4 regions of the Vibrio sp. AK197 genome follow, and region 3 is predicted to be linked to each of the others. Evidence: predicted binding sites of a transcription regulator. Region 3 holds the regulator's gene; each other region holds the start of a gene.
What was found. The regulator PurR, encoded in region 3, represses purine synthesis genes. The targets are predictions, from matches to a motif close to TNANGNAAACGTTTNCNTNA.
Positions count from the first base shown of each region.

Region 1 (5,327 bases), 1.3 Mb from region 3:
GCCAATCGCGGTTTCTCACGGTGAAGGTCGTGTTGAAGTGCGTGGTGCTGAGCATCTTGCTGAGCTAGAACAGTCGGGCACCGTGGCAGTACGTTTTGTTGATAATCTGGGTAATCCAACTCAGCAATATCCAAACAACCCGAACGGTTCACCAAACGCGATTACCGGTCTAACAACGCGTGATGGACGTGTCACGATTATGATGCCACACCCTGAACGTGTGTTCCGTACGGTGGCAAACTCTTGGCATCCGGAAGAGTGGGGCGAGAACAGCGCTTGGATGCGCATGTTCCAAAATGCGCGTAAGAATATCGGTTAACTTACCTTTTGTTGCTGTAAAAGAGAAAGCCGTGAGCTCATGCTCACGGCTTTTTTAGTTCGTAATGTTGTTCGAAATGTATTTTCACATCGAAGACAAGATATACGTATTTAATTAACGGAATTGACCCGCTTCAGGAAGAAAGTCGTAGCCGGCTTTATTGAGCTTGGTTTCCAGTGTTTCTTTGTCGATATCAAAGTAGTTCACTAGCTTATCAAGGTCGCCTGAAAAGTTATCACGCAGCTTCATGTTAACGATGCTCATTAACATGTTTGGGTCCATTTTTTCAAAATTCTCTAAGTTCATCATTGGTCCTCAAAGTCAGAGATAAGTAGATTCGCTGCGGCAAAGGCCGCCTTTTCACGTGTTGCTTGCGGCAGAGAAGTATCAGCAGCGACATCGTTGAGTGCTCTTAAAGCACAGCCAATGGCTTTGGGAATATAGCCTTGGTCACCACTACCAATTTGTGCATAGAGTTCACGAATCAAATCACAACAATCGTATACTTGCATGGTTTCTTCCTAATAAATGATAACTACTCTCAAATATACACATGGCGCAGAGCAAACACAAAGCGTGAACTTGCTCTGTCTCAATTAAGTGATGGGTTTGGTGAATAATTCATCGCTTACTGTCGTGCTTGCTGTTGGAGTTGAGTGATGACCTCTGTTGATAAATTAAGCTGTTTGGCCAATTCATCAAGGTAAGCTTTCTCCATAAAGTTTTGCTCGTCTGCCACCATAAGTGACGCTAAATAAATCTCTGCGCCTTGTTGTGGTGATTGAGCGAGTCTGGCAATCGTGCTTGGTTCCAGCGCCTTATTCAGCTCTTCTTGGATAAGCGCTCTTACGCTGTCATCAGCGCCAAAGCCCTGTAAAGCTTCCTCGATGCGGGCCATTTCATTGTCATCTACATGGCCATCGGCTTTCGCTGCAGCAATCATCGCTTTAATGATAATGATATGGTGGCGTTCATCGTTGGCATCAAAGGTTTCCTGTGGCGCACCATCAGGCTGCTTGTTCTGCCAATCGTTGTAAACTTTATAAGCAAGTGCTCCTAGAGCCGCCGCGCCTCCGACTTTTAGCGCCGTTTTACCCATCTTTTTGCTTTTTTTAGAGCCCATCAAGAGCCCAACGAGCCCGCCGGCAGCAGCGCCTGTCCCCAGCGTTTTTAGCGTGTTGGGGTTTTGTTTGAGGTTTTGGGTTTGGGTTTGCAATTGCTGCTTACCCTGACGAACGATATCGGAATTCAGTGCTTGGTTAAGTAAACCTTTGAGATCCATAGTTACCTCCTATTGGCAGTAACGACAGAATAAGAGAGTAGTGATGAATAGAAGATTAACAAAAAAAGCGAGCCATTAAGGCTCGCTGTCTTTTTAATCATTTGAAGGTGAGGTGTTATTCACCCGCGTGACCATGAATCCCTAAAGGCTGACCATCAAGCACGGCTTTACCATCGATCATCGCCAAACGACCTTCGACAAACCACTTCACGACCAGCGGGTAAATACGATATTCCTGAGTTTGAACTCGCGCAGTGAGGGTTTCAACTGTATCTTCGTCAAAAATCGGCACTTTGGCTTGCAAAATAACGGGCCCACCATCAAGCTGCTCGGTCACAAAGTGAACGCTGGTACCGTGCTCCTCATCGCCCGCGTGGATCGCACGCTGATAAGTATTTAATCCAGGGTATTTAGGCAGCAGAGAAGGATGAATGTTGATCATTCGACCAAGGTAGCGACGAACAAACTCGTTACTCAAAATACGCATGTAGCCAGCAAGTACGACTAAATCTGGCTCGTATTCGTCGATTTGACGCATTAACTCCTGGTCAAACGCATCACGTGTTTCAAACGATTTCGGATCTAAAGCGAGCGCTGCGGCACCCGCTTTTGTTGCTCGTTCTAACGCATGCGCCGTTGCTTTGTTTGAAAAAACAGCAGTGACTTTGCCATCTTTAATCTGGGTTTCACAGGCATCAATGATGGCTTGTAAGTTAGTACCATTTCCTGAAACTAAAACAACAATACTTTTCATGCTTAGTTGATCTCTACTTGTTCTTCTTCATCTGTTGCTGTGGCGATCTCACCAATGACCCAAGCATTTTCGCCTTCTTGCTTAAGAAGTTCGACAGCGGCATCTGCTTGAGCTTTTGGTAGTGCGACAATTAAGCCCACACCACAGTTAAATGTACGGTACATTTCGTGTGTATCGACATTGCCTTTCTCTTGCAACCAAGAGAAAATCGCAGGCCATTGCCAGCTATTGCCATCGATCACGGCTTTGGTGCCTTGAGGTAGGACTCGTGGAATGTTCTCCCAGAAGCCACCACCTGTGATGTGTGAAATCGCGTGAATATCATGCTCGGCAATCATTTTCAGTGCCGATTTAATATAAATTTTGGTTGGTTCTAGAAGGTGTTCACCAACACTGCGTCCTTCAAGTTGCTCGTTTTTATCTGCGTTAGACACTTCAAGGATCTTACGAACCAATGAATAGCCGTTAGAATGCGGGCCACTTGAACCAACAGCAATAAGGGCATCACCAGCTTGGACTTTGGTCCCATCGATAATGTCTTCTTTCTCTACGACGCCGACGCAAAAACCAGCGACATCGTAGTCTTCACCTTCGTACATGCCTGGCATCTCAGCTGTTTCTCCGCCAATCAGCGCACAGCCTGCTTGAACACAGCCTTCTGCGATACCCGAAACAACATCCGCTGCGGTATCGACATCCAGTTTACCCGTTGCATAATAGTCGAGGAAAAAGAGGGGCTCTGCACCTTGCACAATCAAATCGTTGACGCACATTGCGACCAAATCAATACCGATAGTATCGTGTTTGTTCATATCCAAGGCGAGGCGTAGTTTGGTCCCTACACCATCGGTACCTGAAACCAGAACCGGTTGCTTGTATTTGGTTGGCAATTCGCATAATGCGCCAAAACCACCTAAGCCACCCATGACCTCTGGGCGACGAGTGCGTTTTACTGCACCTTTAATTCGGTCGACTAACGCGTTGCCTGCATCAATATCAACGCCTGCATCTTTGTAGCTAAGTGAAGAGTTATTACCGCTCACAGGGAAGTCCTCGGTTATCTGTGGATATGAAAACGGCGCTATTCTAACAGCGTATAAAGTTAAAGAGCAAACGTTTGCGCATGTTTTTTTATCTTATGATAGATCAAGATATTTGAACCGGAATCGTATATAATCAGCAGGTTTGATTAAAATTTGCCTATTGCCGGAGATGAAAATGAAAGTTGTTGAAGTAAAACACCCGCTAGTAAAACACAAGATAGGTCTTATGCGAGAGGGTGATATCAGCACTAAGCGTTTTCGTGAATTAGCCACCGAAGTTGGTAGCTTGCTCACATATGAAGCGACTTCTGATTTTGAAACAGAGAAAGTGACCATTGAAGGTTGGAATGGTCCGGTTGAAGTTGATCAATTAAAAGGTAAGAAAGTTACTGTTGTTCCGATTCTACGCGCGGGTCTTGGAATGATGGATGGCGTACTTGAGCATATGCCAAGCGCTCGTATCAGTGTTGTCGGTATCTACCGTGATGAAGAAACCCTTGAGCCAGTCCCTTACTTTAATAAATTAACCTCGAATATTGAAGAGCGCATCGCTTTGGTTGTTGACCCAATGCTTGCGACTGGCGGATCAATGATTGCAACGATTGATCTACTGAAAGAGCAGGGATGCCAAAGCATTAAAGTGTTGGTTTTAGTGGCAGCACCAGAAGGCATCGAAGCTCTCGAAAAAGCCCACCCAGACGTTGAGCTTTACACCGCCGCTATCGATGAAAAGCTGAACGATAAAGGCTATATCGTACCGGGTCTTGGCGACGCTGGTGATAAGATCTTCGGCACCAAATAGGTGTTTACTGAGATATTAGAAAGGGAGCATAGCGCTCCCTTTTTTGATCGATAAATATGCTTATTTATAGCGTTCAGCCGGATTACTTTTTCAGGCTGAGCGTTCCACCAACGCGCTTTTTGTTTACGTTAGGGCGTGATTCATTGGTTTGTGGGCGCCCCGAGCGAGATTTGTTGGCCGGTTTTGATGGTTGCTCACCACGTGCTTTCTTAGAATTTGGAGCATGGCGAAGTGTATCAGCATTATTCCCTTTAAAAGTCCGTGTTTGATTACGGCGAGCTTTAGAGGGTTGGTTCTCTTCTCGACTATCATACAACTTAGCGTCCGTTGCTTTGCGAATCTTCCGCCCTTGGGCATCGAGCTTAGAGGCTTCCTCAGTGCTACTTGAGCTTTCGCACATGGTAAGAATCTGCTTAACTTCATCATCGCTTAAATAGCGCCACTCGCCATTGGGAATACCATCTAAAGAGATGTTCATAATCCGCACACGGCGTAATTTGTAGACCTCGTAACCGAGAGATTCACACATACGGCGAATTTGACGGTTTAAACCTTGGGTCAACACGATACGAAAAGAAAACTTGGTTTCTTTGGTGACTTTACACGGTAAGGTGACGGTATCTAGAATGTGGACACCGGAACTCATACGTTTGATAAATTCATCAGTTACTGGTTTATCGACACGAACCACATACTCTTTCTCGTGGTTATTACCCGCGCGCAAAATCTTATTGACGATATCGCCATCGTTGGTTAAAAAAATCAAACCATCAGACGGTTTATCAAGGCGACCGATAGGAAATATACGTTTTTTATGTCCGATAAAATCGACGATGTTGCCCGGAATGTCGCGTTCTGTCGTACAGGTGATGCCTGTAGGTTTGTTGAGCGCAATGTAGATAGGTTTTTCTTTGCTGGCGACAGGCTTACCATCAATGCACACTTCATCACCAAGTTGAACTTTGGTCCCCATTTCTGGCACGACGCCATTAATCGTTACTCGTCCTTGATCGATTAATTTATCGGCCTCTCGGCGCGAACAAAACCCTGTCTCACTGATGTATTTATTAAGGCGTTTCTCTGAACTTTGTGACATGCGAACTCTCTTTATTACGTTTCACAACGGC
Region 1 is NZ_CP096430.1:698,883-704,209, forward strand. It holds gene purL (phosphoribosylformylglycinamidine synthase) at 1-319, shown strand, start outside; gene M1D72_RS10305 (DUF4250 domain-containing protein) at 434-625, opposite strand; gene M1D72_RS10310 (YaeP family protein) at 625-831, opposite strand; gene M1D72_RS10315 (tellurite resistance TerB family protein) at 948-1,601, opposite strand; gene purN (phosphoribosylglycinamide formyltransferase) at 1,717-2,355, opposite strand; gene purM (phosphoribosylformylglycinamidine cyclo-ligase) at 2,358-3,398, opposite strand; gene upp (uracil phosphoribosyltransferase) at 3,574-4,200, shown strand; gene rluF (23S rRNA pseudouridine(2604) synthase RluF) at 4,283-5,296, opposite strand.
Region 1: purM (phosphoribosylformylglycinamidine cyclo-ligase) is a predicted target of PurR. The motif match lies at 3,461-3,480, and genes of this name have one in related genera.

Region 2 (5,327 bases), 270 kb from region 3:
TTGGTTCGTTTGATATCACAGCAAGCGCAAGGCCGGATGCACCAGGTGTGTATGTTGATGGCAAAAAAATCTGCTCTCTGGGACTGCGCATCCGCAAAGGTTGTTCGTTTCACGGTTTGGCGCTGAACGTCAATATGGATTTGACCCCGTTCTTGCGTATTAATCCATGTGGCTACTCAGGCATGGAGATGGTGCAAGTTAGCCAACTCGGCGGGCCAAGCGACATAGATACCGTTGAACAGCAACTCATTGAACACCTCGTCGAACGATTAGCGTACGAGCACGTAGAATTCAGTACAGAAGCACCTTTCACAGGTAAAGAAGCATGAGCAAACCTATCCAGATGGAAAAAGGCGTTAAATACCGTGACGCTGATAAAATGGCATTGATTCCTGTTAAGAACATGCCAACCGAACAAAAAGAAATCCTGCGTAAACCGGATTGGATGAAAATCAAATTGCCGGCGGATAGCCAACGCATTCAAGACATTAAGTCTGCAATGCGCAAAAATAATTTGCATTCAGTGTGTGAAGAAGCATCGTGCCCTAACCTCGCTGAGTGTTTTAACCATGGCACGGCGACATTTATGATTTTGGGTGCTATCTGTACACGTCGTTGCCCTTTCTGTGATGTTGCCCATGGTCGTCCGTTGACCCCAGAAGCCGATGAGCCGAAAAAGCTCGCCAAAACAATCCAGGATATGAAGCTAAAATACGTGGTGATTACGTCGGTAGACCGTGATGATTTGCGTGATGGCGGCGCTCAACACTTTGCAGACTGCAACCGTGAGATTCGAGCGCTGAACCCAGAGATTCGTATCGAAACACTCGTACCAGATTTCCGTGGGCGCATGGACGTTGCACTGGATTTACTTAAAGACAATCCACCGGATGTGTTCAACCACAACCTAGAAACCGCACCGCGCCTTTACCGTAAGGCGCGTCCTGGCGCGAACTACAAGTGGTCTTTACAACTGCTACAAAAATTTAAACAGCAACACCCTGATGTCCCGACTAAATCAGGTTTGATGATGGGCCTTGGGGAAACCAAAGAAGAGATCGTCGAAGTCCTGAAAGATTTACGTGCCCATGGCGTCACCATGCTGACCCTTGGTCAATACCTTGCGCCAAGCCGTCACCACTTGCCGGTAGAACGTTATGTGCCGCCATCAGAGTTTGATGAATTAAAAGACATTGCTCTGGAACTGGGTTTCACACACGCTGCCTGCGGGCCATTTGTACGTTCTTCGTACCATGCTGACCTTCAAGCAAAAGGTGTAGAGATCAAATAACCAATTCGATCTCTGCCACAAGCTTCGAAAAGGGTTAGTCATTCGACTAACCCTTTTTAGTATTCATCTTGAAAAGGTCGCACAGTGTGGATAGTCTTAATTTAAAACCTCGTGACTAGAAACCTAATTCACGCCATTTCAAGGAACTATTATGAAAAAGCTTGGACTTGCTATGGTGGTTATCGCCGCCTCAGTGGCTGGATGCTCATCCACAACTTCACAAGATAACTACCGCGAAGCCTCATTTGAACTGTGTAACACAGAAGTTGACCTCTATTCTGTAAGCGACGATGGCCGCATTCGTATCGCCTGTGCTGACGGCGCTAAATTCGCACTCGACAGTGAAGACACCTTAACCACAATGCGCGATATCAACATTGACTACTGTGACGGCGAAGGGTTAGGGAAGTTTAATGAAACCAGCAAGTATTACTCGTTTAAGTGCAAATCAGGCACCTTACTAAACATTAATAAGTAACCACAAAAAAGCCCGCGAGTATCGCGGGCTTTTTTATACGAGCCTTTACTGTTAAGCGTAAACAGGTAGACGCTTACAAATCTCAAGCACTTTTTGCTTAGTCTCTTCAATCACCGCTTCACTATTGATGTTATCTAGAACATCACACATCCAATTAGCCAGCTGCTTGGCATCTTCTACGGTAAAGCCACGGCGAGTAATCGCTGGCGTACCAACACGGATACCAGATGTCACAAACGGGCTGCGAGGGTCATTAGGCACTGAGTTTTTGTTCACAGTGATGTTTGCCGCGCCAAGAGCCGCATCCGCCTCTTTACCTGTGATATCTTTGTCGATCAAATCCACTAGGAACAAATGATTTTCTGTGCTGTTAGAGACGATTTTGTAGCCACGCTCTTGGAATTGAGCAACCATCGCTTTTGCATTTTCAACAACACGAGCCTGATAGGCTTTGAATTCAGGTTCCATCGCTTCTTTGAACGCGACGGCTTTACCAGCAATCACGTGCATCAAAGGACCACCTTGGCCACCAGGGAATACCGCTGAGTTCAGTTTTTTATACATGTCTTCGCCAGCGTTTGACAAAATCAAACCACCACGAGGGCCTGCTAATGTTTTGTGAGTTGTGGTGGTCACAACGTGTGCGTGAGGTAGTGGCGTTGGGTAAACACCCGCAGCAATTAGACCAGCAACGTGCGCCATATCAACAAACAGGTAAGCATCAACCTTATCGGCAATGTCACGCATACGTTTCCAATCAACGATTTGCGAATAAGCCGAGAAACCACCAATGATCATCTTTGGTTTGTGCTCTAGAGCAAGCGCTTCCATCTCGTCGTAATTGATTTGACCTTGGGCATCAATACCGTAAGGAATAACGTTGTAGTGCTTACCAGAGAAGTTCACTGGAGAACCGTGAGTCAGGTGGCCACCGTGCGCAAGGCTCATACCTAAAACCGTGTCGCCTGGGTTAAGTAGCGCCATATACACTGCACTGTTTGCCTGCGAACCAGAGTGTGGCTGCACGTTTGCGTATTCACATTCAAACAGTTGGCATGCGCGATCGATCGCGAGAGCTTCTGCTTTGTCGACGTATTCACAACCACCGTAGTAGCGCTTGCCTGGATAGCCTTCAGCGTACTTGTTAGTAAGCTGAGAGCCTTGTGCTTCCATTACACGTGGACTGGTGTAGTTTTCTGAAGCGATAAGTTCAATGTGTTCTTCCTGGCGAAGTGTTTCTTCCTGGATTGCTGCAAACAGCTCGGCATCATAATCTGCGATGTTCATATCACGCTTTAGCATCTGTATCTCCTGACTCAGATTTTTACTGAAAATTGCGAAAAAACCATTCAACGACCAAAAGCAAACGTTTTCGTCACCGTAATATGGCGCGCATTCTACAGAATATACTTAAGGTCATAAAGCGAAAATTTCACTTTTTGTCATGCAGTTTTTTCATGATGACTTACGTCCAGTATAAAGCAATTAAGCTGGGTATATCCCTATTAGCAGAAGTGTCAACTTAGACCTTTACACTGCGTAAAATCATAATTACATAGGTTTACCTTAATTTTCCCTTCCAAGCTACCGAAAATCTGAGGTTTTCCTTAGTATGCTCGTCATATTTCTCATACTTAAATTAAAATTGATGGAAAAACATTCAATAAAGGAAGATTGGATCGCCATTGCAACGGGCACCTTTCTTGTTGCCCAAGGGGTATTCTTTTTAAAATCTGTTGGCTTACTGACTGGAGGAACCACAGGTTTAGCCCTACTCGCGACCCATTTTGTTCCACTCTCTTTTGGCAGTTTGTACTTTTTAATTAATAGCCCATTTTACTTAATGGCTTGGCGGCGATTTGGAGGCACCTTTGCTCTGAATAGTGCGGTGGCAGGCGGCTTAGTGTCGATTCTGGTCGATCATTCTGACTTGGTCATCCATGTCGATATGATTAATGAGATATATTGCGCCGTGATTGGAGGCTTGTTGATGGGCCTCGGTATGCTGATTCTATTTCGCCATCGTGCGAGTCTTGGCGGGTTTAATGTCTTGTGCCTTTACCTTCAAGATAAATTTGGCCTCTCAGTCGGCAAGTCACAAATGGTGTTGGACTGCGCGATTTTGGTGGCGTCATTTTTCTTTGTTTCCTCTCTGACTATCGCCCTCTCGGTACTTGGCGCAGTGGTACTCAATATTGTACTGGCCATGAATCATAAACCAACTCGTTATACCGTTACCTACAGTTAGAGTGGCGATGTCATAATGCAAAAGCCCGCAAACGCGGGCTTTTTAGTCCTCCAAACACACACATGCCGCTAATGTGTCGAACGAGCTTTAACATCATGACTCAATTCAAGATTAAGCTCGGCTTCCACATGACCAGGAGAACGCGTCGAGGCGGAAATGAGGCGATACATTGCAGGAATCACAAACAAGGTAACTAACGTCGCAAATCCCATTCCAAAGAAGATGACCGTCCCGACCGCGACTCGGCTTTCATAGCCAGCCCCTTGAGAGGTAATTAATGGAATCGCGCCAGCTAACGTGGTAAAGGCTGTCATCAAAATTGGCCGCAATCGACGCGCAGCTGCATCCACTATCGACTTTTCAAACTCAATCCCACGATCACGAAGTTGGTTGGCAAACTCAACAATCAAAATGCCATTTTTGGTGACCATGCCAATTAACATAATCATGCCAATTTGGCTGTAGATGTTCATCCCCTCACCCATTAGCCACATGCCAAGAAAGCCGCCAAACACTCCCATCGGAACGGTAAACATCACCACCAGTGGGTTAATGAAGCTTTCAAACTGAGCCGCTAGCACTAAATAAGCGACCAACAAGGCCAAAGCGAAAACCACCAGCACACTCGATTGATTCTCTTTAAAGTCTTTCGACTCCCCTGAATAGCTAACACTGACATCGCCAGGCAACACCTCAAGCGCTTGCTGATCAAGAAAATCGAGCGCCGCCCCTAACGTCGCACCTTGCGACAAATTAGCAGTAACCGTAATCGCTTTCTGTTTATTGTAGTGAGAAAGACGAATCGCAGACGCCACTTCATCAATTCGAGTTAATGCATCCAAGGTCACCAACTCACCTCGCTGGGTACGCATGTATATTTGACTCAGATCGGCAGCATTATTGAAGCTGTTTTCATCACCACGCAGATAAACGTCATACTCTTCACCACGTTCAACAAACGTGGTTTCTTTTTTCCCACCGAGCATCACCTCTAAGGTGTTGGAGATATCGGCGACACTGACTCCCAGCTCTGCAGCGCGCTGTTTATCCACAGTAACCACCAGCTCTGGTGTCTTTTCAGAATAATTAATGTCCGCCCCTTCCATCAAAGGGGAGTCTTCCGCACGTTGTTTGAGTGTCTCGGCTAAACCTTGTAACTCTTGATAGTCCGACCCTCCGATCACAAACTGCACAGGTTCACTCGATCCCCCACGAAACCCGGGCATAAACGGAAACACACGAACATCCGGAATCCCAGCGAGCGCCTTACGTACTTCGCCTAAGGCATTTTGCGCGGTAATATCACGTTC
Region 2 is NZ_CP096430.1:2,304,527-2,309,853, forward strand. It holds gene lipB (lipoyl(octanoyl) transferase LipB) at 1-329, shown strand, start outside; gene lipA (lipoyl synthase) at 326-1,291, shown strand; gene M1D72_RS17740 (hypothetical protein) at 1,443-1,769, shown strand; gene glyA (serine hydroxymethyltransferase) at 1,821-3,071, opposite strand; gene M1D72_RS17750 (YitT family protein) at 3,418-4,017, shown strand; gene vexH (vibriobactin export RND transporter permease subunit VexH) at 4,086-5,327, opposite strand, start outside.
Region 2: glyA (serine hydroxymethyltransferase) is a predicted target of PurR. The motif match lies at 3,128-3,147, and genes of this name have one in related genera.

Region 3 (5,327 bases):
CTGGGTAGAGGCTGGGGCTGATTTCTTCTTGATGCCATCTGAATTTGAACCCTGCGGTTTAAACCAAATCTACAGTATGGCCTATGGTACTTTACCTATCGTTCGTAGCGTCGGAGGGTTAAAAGACACCGTGAATGATATGTTACTCGATTCTGCCAACGCCACTGGCTTTGTGTTTGATGAGCCAGAGCCAGACAAATTGTTGATTACCATGCTGCGTTCGTTGTTATTGTATGAGCAAAATCCGCAATGGATACTGGAAGTGCAGCAAAGGGCGATGAATAAGGATTTCAGTTGGCATAATGCTGCGCAGCACTATCTCGAGCTTTATCACGCTGCGTTAGCCAAGGAAAGCTTGTATCGCTAGTGCAAGTACTATGGGCGCTGATTATCCACAGATTAAAAGTTCAGCGTTTGGTCATAAGAACGAGCAATTCTTGATCTTATGCCACTCCAAGTTGTGAAGGTCTGTGGTAGTCTGAGCAGCCTCGAGTTTAATCACTGCGGTCAATGACGTGAATATGCAAGACAACTTATTGTTTCATAAGATACATCGCCACCACAGCAGTCGTGAATGGGTTGTCTTTGTCCACGGGGCAGGCGGCAGCTCTTCTATCTGGTGCAAACAGATTCGTGCCTATAAAGCGCATTTTAATTTGCTGTTGATTGATCTTCGAGGTCATGGCAAGTCGAACCGATTGTTACAAGATATTATTACTCAGCGCTACACGTTTCGAGATGTGTCACGAGATATCCTGCATGTGATGGATCATCTTAATATTCCTCAGGCCCATTTTGTCGGGATGTCACTGGGAACAATAATCGTACGTACACTGGCAGAAATTGCAGCGCATCGTGTCCAGTCAATGGTTCTTGGCGGCGCTGTAACGCGCTTTAACGCCCGTTCTCAGATACTTGTTACCCTTGGTGGGGTATTTAAGCATGTTATCCCTTACATGTGGTTATATCGATTATTTGCGTATATCGTGATGCCGCAGCGTAATCAAAGACAATCACGACTACTGTTTATCGGTGAGGCGAAGAAGTTATGCCAAAAGGAGTTTAAACGTTGGTATATCTTAACCTCGGAGGTAAACCCTTTGATGCGTTACTTCAAAGATAAAGAACTGGCGATTCCCACCTTATACGTGATGGGCGAGCTGGATTACATGTTTATTCAACCCGTTAAAGAAATGGTGGCTGCGCATAAACACAGCCGATTGCTTGAATTGGAAGATTGTGGGCATGTGTGCAATATCGAAAAAGCAGATGAGTTTAATCAACACTCCATTCGTTTTATTCAAGAGCAAGTGAGCATCACGTCACTGAGTTAGGCGTGTAGGGTTCGCCGCATTGCCAGCAAATCGCAAAGTTACCTTCGTTTAGTTCCCCACACTGCATGCAGTGCCAGTCCGCTTTGTGCCTAGTTTTATATGTCATAAATTCTTTAATGATGCGTTTTGCTTTCACGTGTTGGCTCGGCTCGTTGAGCCAAATGTAAGGCGCAGTCGAATCGTCAAATGGTACTTCACCTTGGATTGAAAACAGGGCATCGCCACGGACTTCACAGTCAATGAGGTCGGTATTGAGTAATCCGCAAACGATATGCGCATCAACCGGACTCTCTCCAATATAGATTTTCACCATCTTCCCTTAACTGAATAATTATTGTGAAGGCGTGAGTTTCCAACGCCGTACTACCCATTTGATAAGTATAGGGAAAATACCCAGTAGAGCGAACGAAAGTAGAACCGATGGTGACACAATACCGGAAAGGGAATCAATTTGAGCGAGCTGGGTACCGGCATTTAGATACACGGCCGTCCCTGGCAACATACCGATTTGGCTAACGAAATAGAACTGACGAACCGCAATTGGGGTGAGTCCCATGACCAGGTTGATGACAAAGAATGGAAAAATCGGAATGAGGCGCAGAGAAAACAGATAGTATGCACCATCTTTTTTTATACCTTGATTAATAACCTCGAGTTTATCGCCAAACCGAGTTTGTACCCAGTTTTGGAAAAAATAACGACTGAGTAAAAAAGCGCAGGTTGCGCCAAGTGTACTGGCAAAAGAAACGAGCAACAGGCTGAACCAAAAGCCAAACAGTGCTGCGCCAAGTAGGGTAATGATGGTTGCCCCCGGAATAGACAGGGCTGTGACAAGGACATACGCCACAAAGTAGATGCTGGCGGCAATCACAAAATTTTGCTCGATGAACAGCGCCAATTGCTGTTGGTAATGTTTGGCGGATTCGAGGGTAATGAAGGTGCGAGTTTGACTTACGATCAGCACGATGATGAGCAGTAATAGCGCGGCTAGCAGAATCTTCTTATACATCTTGTGTCCTTTTGTTTGATAACACCGAGTGACCATTGACTGTCAGTCGTGAACTTAATGACCAGCTAATGTTCATAATAAGTCAATATCAATAAGAACCGGACAAAAGGCAGAAAATTTCATTGAGGCATAAAAAAAGCCAGTGTATTGCTACACTGGCTCTGATGTATCACTTAACTTAGCCGTTCAATCCAGCCATCAACTCGGTGCGACGGTCTTGCGGAATCACCGACCAGTGAGTTCCCTTAATCGCACCTTCTAAAGCCCAAAGTAGTTCTAAGCTCACGTCTGAAGCGTGCGTATCTTGGATTGCACGGTATGCCTCTAGTGCACCAGTCTTTTCCAGTTGTTCCACGGAAGAGATACCGGCTTTTTTAAGCATTCTTTCTGTTGCAAGCCTAAGATTGGGAAGATCTTTCAAGCGGTCAGGTTTCGCTTGTTGCTGGGTTTGTTTTTCTTTCTTAGCAATCGATAGTGCATCTTTTGCTAAAGTCAGAATGTAATCGGTGTTACTTGGCCAGTCCATTGGCATTGCATAGTACTTAGTGACGACGGGGAAACCGCGTTTTTTGTAGACATAAGGTTCATAACCTAAGTCTTTAAACTCTCCTGTCGACTTCTCATTCGCGCGAATATGGAGTTTATCTCCGACCACAAGTGCGAACATTGTGTCGTCAACAAAAATCCCAAATCCGCCAAACATTGAACGAGATTTTACTCTGCCTAGCTGCTCGAATAGACGCATTGAATCTTTAAGTACTGGTTTGTCCATGCTTATTTTCTCGGTTTGATGCCACCAGTTCAGGTCCGAGAGATTAGCAAAACTATGCAAACTATTGTCAGTATGTTGTTAATTTGCATATTTGCCATCGGCAACCCCGCTACCTTTCATAACTGTCACTTATGGGTAAGGCCGGAAGCTTTGCGTCCCATCCTTTCGAATGGTTTGCCCTGTGCGTGGCTTGGTTACGTTGTTACATCAAGAAACAGCATAAAACAGGTTGTGCGGGACCGATCACGATTTATATTCAAAAATGTGATCTTGGTTCAGGTAATGATTTCAAAGTATGCGATTGATCCAGAAAATAAGTCATTCATCACAGACGTACGCTATGTTGTTTATTTATTTAGAGTTTTTACTGTATGGCGTTCAACAATTTCAGGGTGCATTTCAAAAATTCGCTTGTCATGCTCTTTATCTTTGATGCGCTCTAACAGGATCTCAAAAGCGTTCTTACCCACGCGGCGCTTGGGCTGGTGGATGGTAGTCAGAGGAGGTGAAAAGTATTCAGCTAGTTCAATATTGTCATATCCAATCACGGACATATCTTCTGGAATGCGGATCCCATTTTGCTGCAATCGGCTCATAAGCCCCAATGCCATAGTATCGTTGAAGCAGAAAACCGCGGTTGGTTTATGATCCCAAGAGGCAATTTTGTCTGCAGCGAGGACGGCGGTATCACATTCGAAGTTACCTTCAAGGATCCAATCCTCGTTGACGGGGAGATTGGCTTCGCTCATTGCGCGTTTAAAGCCTTGAATGCGTTCTTGGCAAGCCGCTTTTTCAAAGTGGCCACTCAAGCAAGCAATGTCACGATGACCATGGTCAATCAGATATTTGGTGGCGAGGTAGCCTCCTTCTTCTGAATTATCAATGATCTTATCAGCCTGAGAACTCTCAGGACCCCAGTCCATGATGACTTTTGGAATATCGGAGTGACGTTCAAGCATTTCTGATAGCTCTTGAGTCAGGTCAGAACACATCACTAAAATGCCGTCTACACGCTTTTCTGCCAGCATACGAATGTAATCGCGTTGCTTTTCGTAGATACCGCCGGTATTACACAAAATCAAAGTATAACCTTGGCGATAACAGTAACTTTCTACACCGTCGATCACTTCAGAAAAGAACAAGTTAGTCGACTGGGTAACTAGCATACCAATCGAGCGGGTCGTATTGCATTTCAAGCTGCGTGCAACGGCACTCGGAGCATAATTAAGCTCCTTGACTGCTTCCATTACCTTCTCTTGTGTTGCTTCCGCAACAAAACGAGTTTTATTAATGACATGAGATACAGTTGTTGTTGACACGCCGGCTAAACGGGCGACATCTTTAATGGTAGCCATAGGGTTTGTCCACTCGAAAGTACTGCTAGATGTTGGGTAAAATAAGTAAGCTGAATGACATGGAATTTATACGGATTATAAATACAAAAAACCGCTCTTAAATTAAGCGGTTCATCACTGTCAAGCTTCTAGTTATAGTCATTTTCGGCGTAGATTCTAGACTGCATTGTTGCTTGAGGCAAACAAAAACCGTGACTAATTCATCTTTCTGACATTTTTCTAAGGTAACGAACCACAGGGTTAATATAGGCGGTTTTTATCAATCTTCAGCATGGTTCGCGCCGATTTTGAGATACATTTCCATAACCTAAAATTTAGACTGGCAGCTACATCACTGATTGCGAAAATTGAGAATCACGGTTTGCTGAAGGTTGAAATTATCGATAAAAAAGCCGAAGCAATAACTTCGGCTGGATACAAGGCGAGCACTACGGCCATTTAAGCGTTGGTGTGCTGCGCCTCGATGGCGGTCTCTTCATAGTCTGAAGCCCAATCTCTCAGGGTTTGCCAAATTTTACCTAAGAGCTCATGCCAAAAAATTTCAGTTTGTTCAATATACTTACCTCGAGGTGTGTAGCGTTCCCAAACTTGAGAGATTTCCTTTTGAGCCAGATAGTTGGTTGGCGCTGGGTAGGGTTCTAAACCAGCGGCATGAAACTCATTCAGAGCTCGCTGCATATGGCTGGCTGACGTGACTAAGACCAAGTTCTTATTACGCACAAATGCAGCCGCTTGGCGCGCTTCTTCCCAGGTATCCTTAGCGGTTTCTAACAAGATAATATCGGATTTTGATACCCCAAGCGCTAAGGCAACTTTGGCCATCATGCGAGCATTACTGACTTCTGACCCACCAGAAT
Region 3 is NZ_CP096430.1:2,035,883-2,041,209, reverse strand. It holds gene glgA (glycogen synthase GlgA) at 1-367, shown strand, start outside; gene M1D72_RS16575 (alpha/beta fold hydrolase) at 522-1,334, shown strand; gene M1D72_RS16570 (DUF7577 domain-containing protein) at 1,318-1,647, opposite strand; gene M1D72_RS16565 (TVP38/TMEM64 family protein) at 1,666-2,343, opposite strand; gene M1D72_RS16560 (TfoX/Sxy family DNA transformation protein) at 2,522-3,115, opposite strand; cyclic di-GMP riboswitch class I at 3,212-3,304, opposite strand; gene purR (HTH-type transcriptional repressor PurR) at 3,463-4,470, opposite strand; gene elyC (envelope biogenesis factor ElyC) at 4,909-5,327, opposite strand, start outside.

Region 4 (5,327 bases), 610 kb from region 3:
CATTATTTATGACCGTGCCGCGCTGGTGGCTTTGCCAAAGGAGATGCGAGTCGAGTATGCTGAGCGCATAAAACAGTCACTGAATCCAGGTGGCCGCGTTCTGTTAGTGACGTTGGATTATAACCAAGATGAAATGTCTGGCCCGCCATTTTCGGTCACCGAGCAAGAAGTGCGTGAACTGTTTCAAGGGTATACGATCACGCATTTGTATCGTGATGACGCCGATGACACACATCCTAAAATCGCCGATAAGGGCATGAGTCGCTTTGCTGAAGAAGTGTTCTTGATCGAATCATAATCAGCGATGTAAAAAGGCTTACCTTGAGGTAAGCCTTTTTATTGGAGGTGTATGGTGAAAACCGAATCAGTTGTAAATAACGTTAACGCTTTGAGCTGCTGCTACCGCATCGCTGATTGCGGTTTCTAGGTCGTCACGTTGTGTTACGACAACACCAAGGCGGCGTCGACCATCAATTTCTGGTTTACCAAACAGGCGTAACTGGGTTTTTGGTGACGCTAAAGCCTCATTGATACCGGAGAACTGAATATCACCGGAAGTGCCCTGACCAAGTATCACTGCGGAGGCGGAAGGGCCGTATTGAGTGATACTAGCAATCGGTAATCCAGTAAAGGCACGGACATGCAGAGCAAACTCTGAAAGATCTTGGGAAATAAGTGTGATAAGCCCGGTATCATGTGGGCGAGGTGAGACCTCGTTAAAAATGACAGTGTCACCTTTCACAAACAATTCAACACCAAATAAACCATAACCCCCCAATGCCGTGACGATTTTTTCAGCGGTTTCTTGAGCGGCTTGCTGCGCTTTTTCAGACATCATTTGTGGCTGCCAAGACTCGCGGTAATCGCCATCTTCTTGGCGATGGCCTATCGGGGCGCAGAAATGAACGCCATCGCTAGCACTGATGGTTAATTGCGTAATTTCATAGTCAAAGTCAATAAAGCCTTCGACGATAACTCGTCCTGCGCCACTGCGGCCGCCATCTTGTGCGTAATTCCACGCAGTTTCAATGTCTTGCTGTGTTTTAATCACACTTTGTCCTTTGCCTGATGAACTCATAACAGGCTTACAGACACACGGTAAGCCCACGTGTTCAACCGCCGCGACAAAGTCTTGGTAGTTATCCGCAAATTGATATGGCGAAGTGGTGAGGCCTAGCTCTTCAGCCGCTAAACGGCGAATTCCTTCACGGTTCATGGTCAGTAAAGTGGCTTTAGCCGAAGGCACGACATTCAGACCTGTCGCTTCGAGCTCAACCAATTTTGACGTCGCGATTGCTTCGATTTCAGGGACGACAAAGTCCGGCTTTTCAAGAGCAATAATTGCTTCAAGCGCTTCACCATCAAGCATGTTTAGAACGTGGCTACGATGGGCAACTTGCATTGCCGGGGCATCGGCATAGCGGTCACAGGCAATGACTTCTAGCCCAAGACGTTGACATTCTATCGCGACTTCTTTGCCTAATTCTCCAGAGCCTAAGAGCAAGACACGAGTGGCACTTTTTCGGGTTGCTGAACCAAACATAACAGCCTCAAATTGGTGTGTTTAACAATGTTTGGCTCGCATGATACGGAATTTTAATAAAAAAGCAAACGTTTGCGTGGTGGTGTAAAAGTGGACAAATTAAGAACTAAAGCACAGTTTTTAAACAAATAAGTTGGCGATTAGGGAATCCTTGATCTAACCCCAAGCCTGAAATCGGTCTTAGCGCGAGGATAGTAAACAGTATGAAGTTCGAGGAGTGTTTTCTCGGCGCAGTGACAATAACAAGGCTTTATTTACTATGCGATTATCCATCAAATACTGGCTACCTATTGTTATCCCTATTGTGGTGCTATGCCTCCCATTATCCGCGTTTCCTTTTAACGGCATTACCGTACTGCAACAGCGAGTTATCGCCATCTTTTTACTCGCGGCCTTATGTTGGGTGTTAGAGCCCATTCCAATTTACGCCACATCTGTGGTGATCATTCTTCTTGAATTGCTGATGCTATCTAATAAAGGGGTGGTGTTTTTACGCCTTGAGCAAGGGCAACCGCATTTCGGTCAGTTATTGGATTATCATGATGTGATGGCAACCTTTGCCAGCCCGATCATCATGCTGTTTTTAGGTGGTTTTTTTCTGGCGATGGCCGCGACCAAGTATCGCTTGGATGTTAACTTAGCGCGTGTTTTACTGCGACCATTCGGTCATAACCCGAAGTACGTGATGCTTGGACTGATGCTGATTACGGCTATCTTCTCGATGTTTATGTCCAATACGGCGACGACGGCGATGATGCTCTCAATTTTAACGCCGGTGATGGCGTTGTTCGCTCCCAAAGATCCTGGAAAAGTTGCGTTTGCTTTATGTATTCCTGTCGCAGCCAATATCGGCGGAATAGGGACACCGATTGGCACGCCTCCTAATGCCATCGCCCTTAAATATTTAGTCGGTGACAACTTAATTTCGTTTGGCGAGTGGATGGTGTTTGGCGTTCCTTTTGTGGTCGTGATGATGGCGTTGGCTTGGGGATTACTAAACAGTTTGTATCCAGCGAAACAGCGTAGCATTGAGCTCTCTATAAAGGGTAAGTTTCTTAAAACGCCCAAAGCGTACGTCGTTTATATTACCTTTGGTTTGACGATTTTATTGTGGCTAATGGGCGACTTACACGGCATGAATAGCTATACCATTGCTTTGATTCCCGTGGCAGTGTTTTCATTAACGGGTATCATCAATAAAGAAGACCTGAAAAAGATCTCTTGGGATGTTTTGTGGCTGGTCTCGGGTGGTATCGCACTTGGGCTTGCATTAGATCAAACCGGTTTAGCAAGCTTGGTCGTCAATAGCATTCCGTTTGATCAGTACTCGCCATATGTCGTGCTTTTTGGCGCAGCGTTATTGTGTTTATTGATGGCAAACTTTATGTCTCATACGGCAACCGCGAACTTGCTTATGCCCATCATGGCAGCGCTTGGCGCCTCAATGACCAGCCTTGCGCCGCTGGGCGGAGAAGTGACAATGATTTTAGTGGTGACCTTTGCGGCATCGCTGGGCATGTCACTGCCAATCAGTACGCCGCCCAATGCTCTTGCTCATGCCACGGGCCATATCGAGAGCCGGCAAATGGTCAAAGTAGGTGCAACACTAGGTTGTGTTGGTGTCGTGCTGAGTTTTGTTATGGTGTGGATTCTTCACGCCGTAGGCCACATCGGGTAAAGGTAGCGATGATGCAACCTAATCAACTCATTGAAGTGTATTTTTCCGATTCAAATCGGCAGCTCACCATTGCTAGTGGTCAACAGTTACTGGTGCAAGGTGGGTTTAATGATCGCCTCTATTATGTCATTGAGGGCGAACTCGATGGCTATTATTCCCACGATGATGACAGTGACATCAAAGTGTTCAGCGCGAGCAGCGGTGCGTTTATTGGTGTGCACAGTTTTTTCTCTCGAACTTGGATACCGTCTTCAAGTGTGGTCGCCAAGGTTGAGACAACGCTAGCGTGGATTGACCGCCATACTCAAGCTGTGGAAGAGCACAGCTGGGGGAAGCTAACCGAACAATTTATGCCCGTCATTGTACAAGAGCTTTCTCAGCGGCAAAGGCGTGCAACCCAAGAGGCCATTGCGAAAGAGCGAGCGTTACAGAAGCTTCATCTAGCTGAACAGATGACTACTTTGGGCCAGTTAGCCGCTGGGCTGGCGCATGAACTCAATAATGCGATAGGGGTTGTGAGCAGCAAAAGTCGCCAACTAGAAACGGTTATTCAGCAACTGCTTGAAGAAGCGCATCCTGATGAGGTGGAATATTATCAGCATGGACTGACACAAGGTCAGCGTTGCTCTTCATCTCAAGCGCGTCTGTTAGCCAATCAAATCGAAAACTATTGTGGTATTGAGCGTCGTCTGGCGAAACAGTTGGCGAAGGCACTACCGAATGGGGAATTATCACCACATTGGCTTGCTCAGCCAGAGCAAGCGGTGCGGTTCTGGCAAGTAGGACGAGATTTGCATGATCTGCACCTAGCCTCGAAACATGCAATTGGTATTGTTCAGTCAGTAAAGCAGTTAGGCAAAACGGAAATCAATCAAGAGGAGTGGGTGGACATTAATGACACCCTGAACAAAGCGACGGTACTACTGCAAAGCGATTTACGCAGGGTCGCGCTGAAAGTGCGGCCTGCGGAGTTACCCAAGTTTCAATGCTCTGAGACCGAATTAGTTCAGGTGTGGGTGAATATCATCAAAAATGCGTGTGATGCAATGCAAGAGACCGACAATCCGCAAATTTTGATTCAAACTCGAGTCGATAAGAGCAGAATATTGGTCACCATTGCTAATAACGGACCTGCGATGAATGAATCGGTACGCAGGCAAATTTTTCAGCCTAACTTCACGACGAAGAAAGGCGGATTGTCATTTGGGCTGGGGCTTGGCTTGGCAATCGTGAAACGGATAGTGACGGGATATGGTGGTTCGGTAGCAGTAAAAAGCGATAATCAGTACACCATTTTTCGAATTAAATTGCCGGTGGAGGAATGTTATGGAAAAGCTTAATGTCGTGTGTGTTGATGATCAGCGGGAAGTGCTCAGTGCGGTCGCACAGGATCTTGAAATGTTCTCTGATTGGTTGTCGATCGAAGAGTGCGAATCGGCTGGAGAGGCGTTAGCGTTTATGGATGAATTGGATGCTCAGGGAGAATATGTCGCGGTGCTGGTTTCTGATCATGTCATGCCTGAAAAAACAGGGATTCAATTGCTAACTGAAGTCGCACAAGATATTCGCTTTAAGCACACCAAAAAAGTATTACTTACCGGTCAAGCAACCCACTCTGATACCATTACGGCAATTAACGCCGCAGGCATTGATCATTATTTTGAGAAACCTTGGAATCCACAGCAGTTACAAAACGCGATCCGTACGTTGGTCTCGGAATATGTGTTTCAGCAAGGTTTTGATTATTTGGAATACCAGCAACATTTGGATTCAAACGTTGTGCTTAAGTATCTTAGAGAAATATGACGCGTAGTAGAAAGCAGTTAACACCATACAAGCGCAAAAAGCGCCAAGGCATCATTTTTAATCTTGTTGTCTGTGCAGTGAGTTATGGTTTTATTAAATTAGGCTGGTTGAGTTTAATTCCAGTATTTACCTGTGCGATAAGTTTTATCATGGCACTGTTTCATTCGATGTATTATTTCTTCAACTACGATGATGAAGAGGAATCGATAGAAACTTTTTTACAAAATGAAGTGTATATCACCTCAAATCGTAACCAGATGCCAGGTGAAAACACAGAGAATAGAGATAACCCTCATCCTA
Region 4 is NZ_CP096430.1:1,428,946-1,434,272, forward strand. It holds gene M1D72_RS13805 (thiopurine S-methyltransferase) at 1-298, shown strand, start outside; gene purT (formate-dependent phosphoribosylglycinamide formyltransferase) at 365-1,543, opposite strand; gene M1D72_RS13815 (SLC13 family permease) at 1,803-3,221, shown strand; gene M1D72_RS13820 (ATP-binding protein) at 3,230-4,561, shown strand; gene M1D72_RS13825 (response regulator) at 4,548-5,027, shown strand; gene M1D72_RS13830 (hypothetical protein) at 5,024-5,327, shown strand, end outside.
Region 4: purT (formate-dependent phosphoribosylglycinamide formyltransferase) is a predicted target of PurR. The motif match lies at 1,604-1,623, and genes of this name have one in related genera.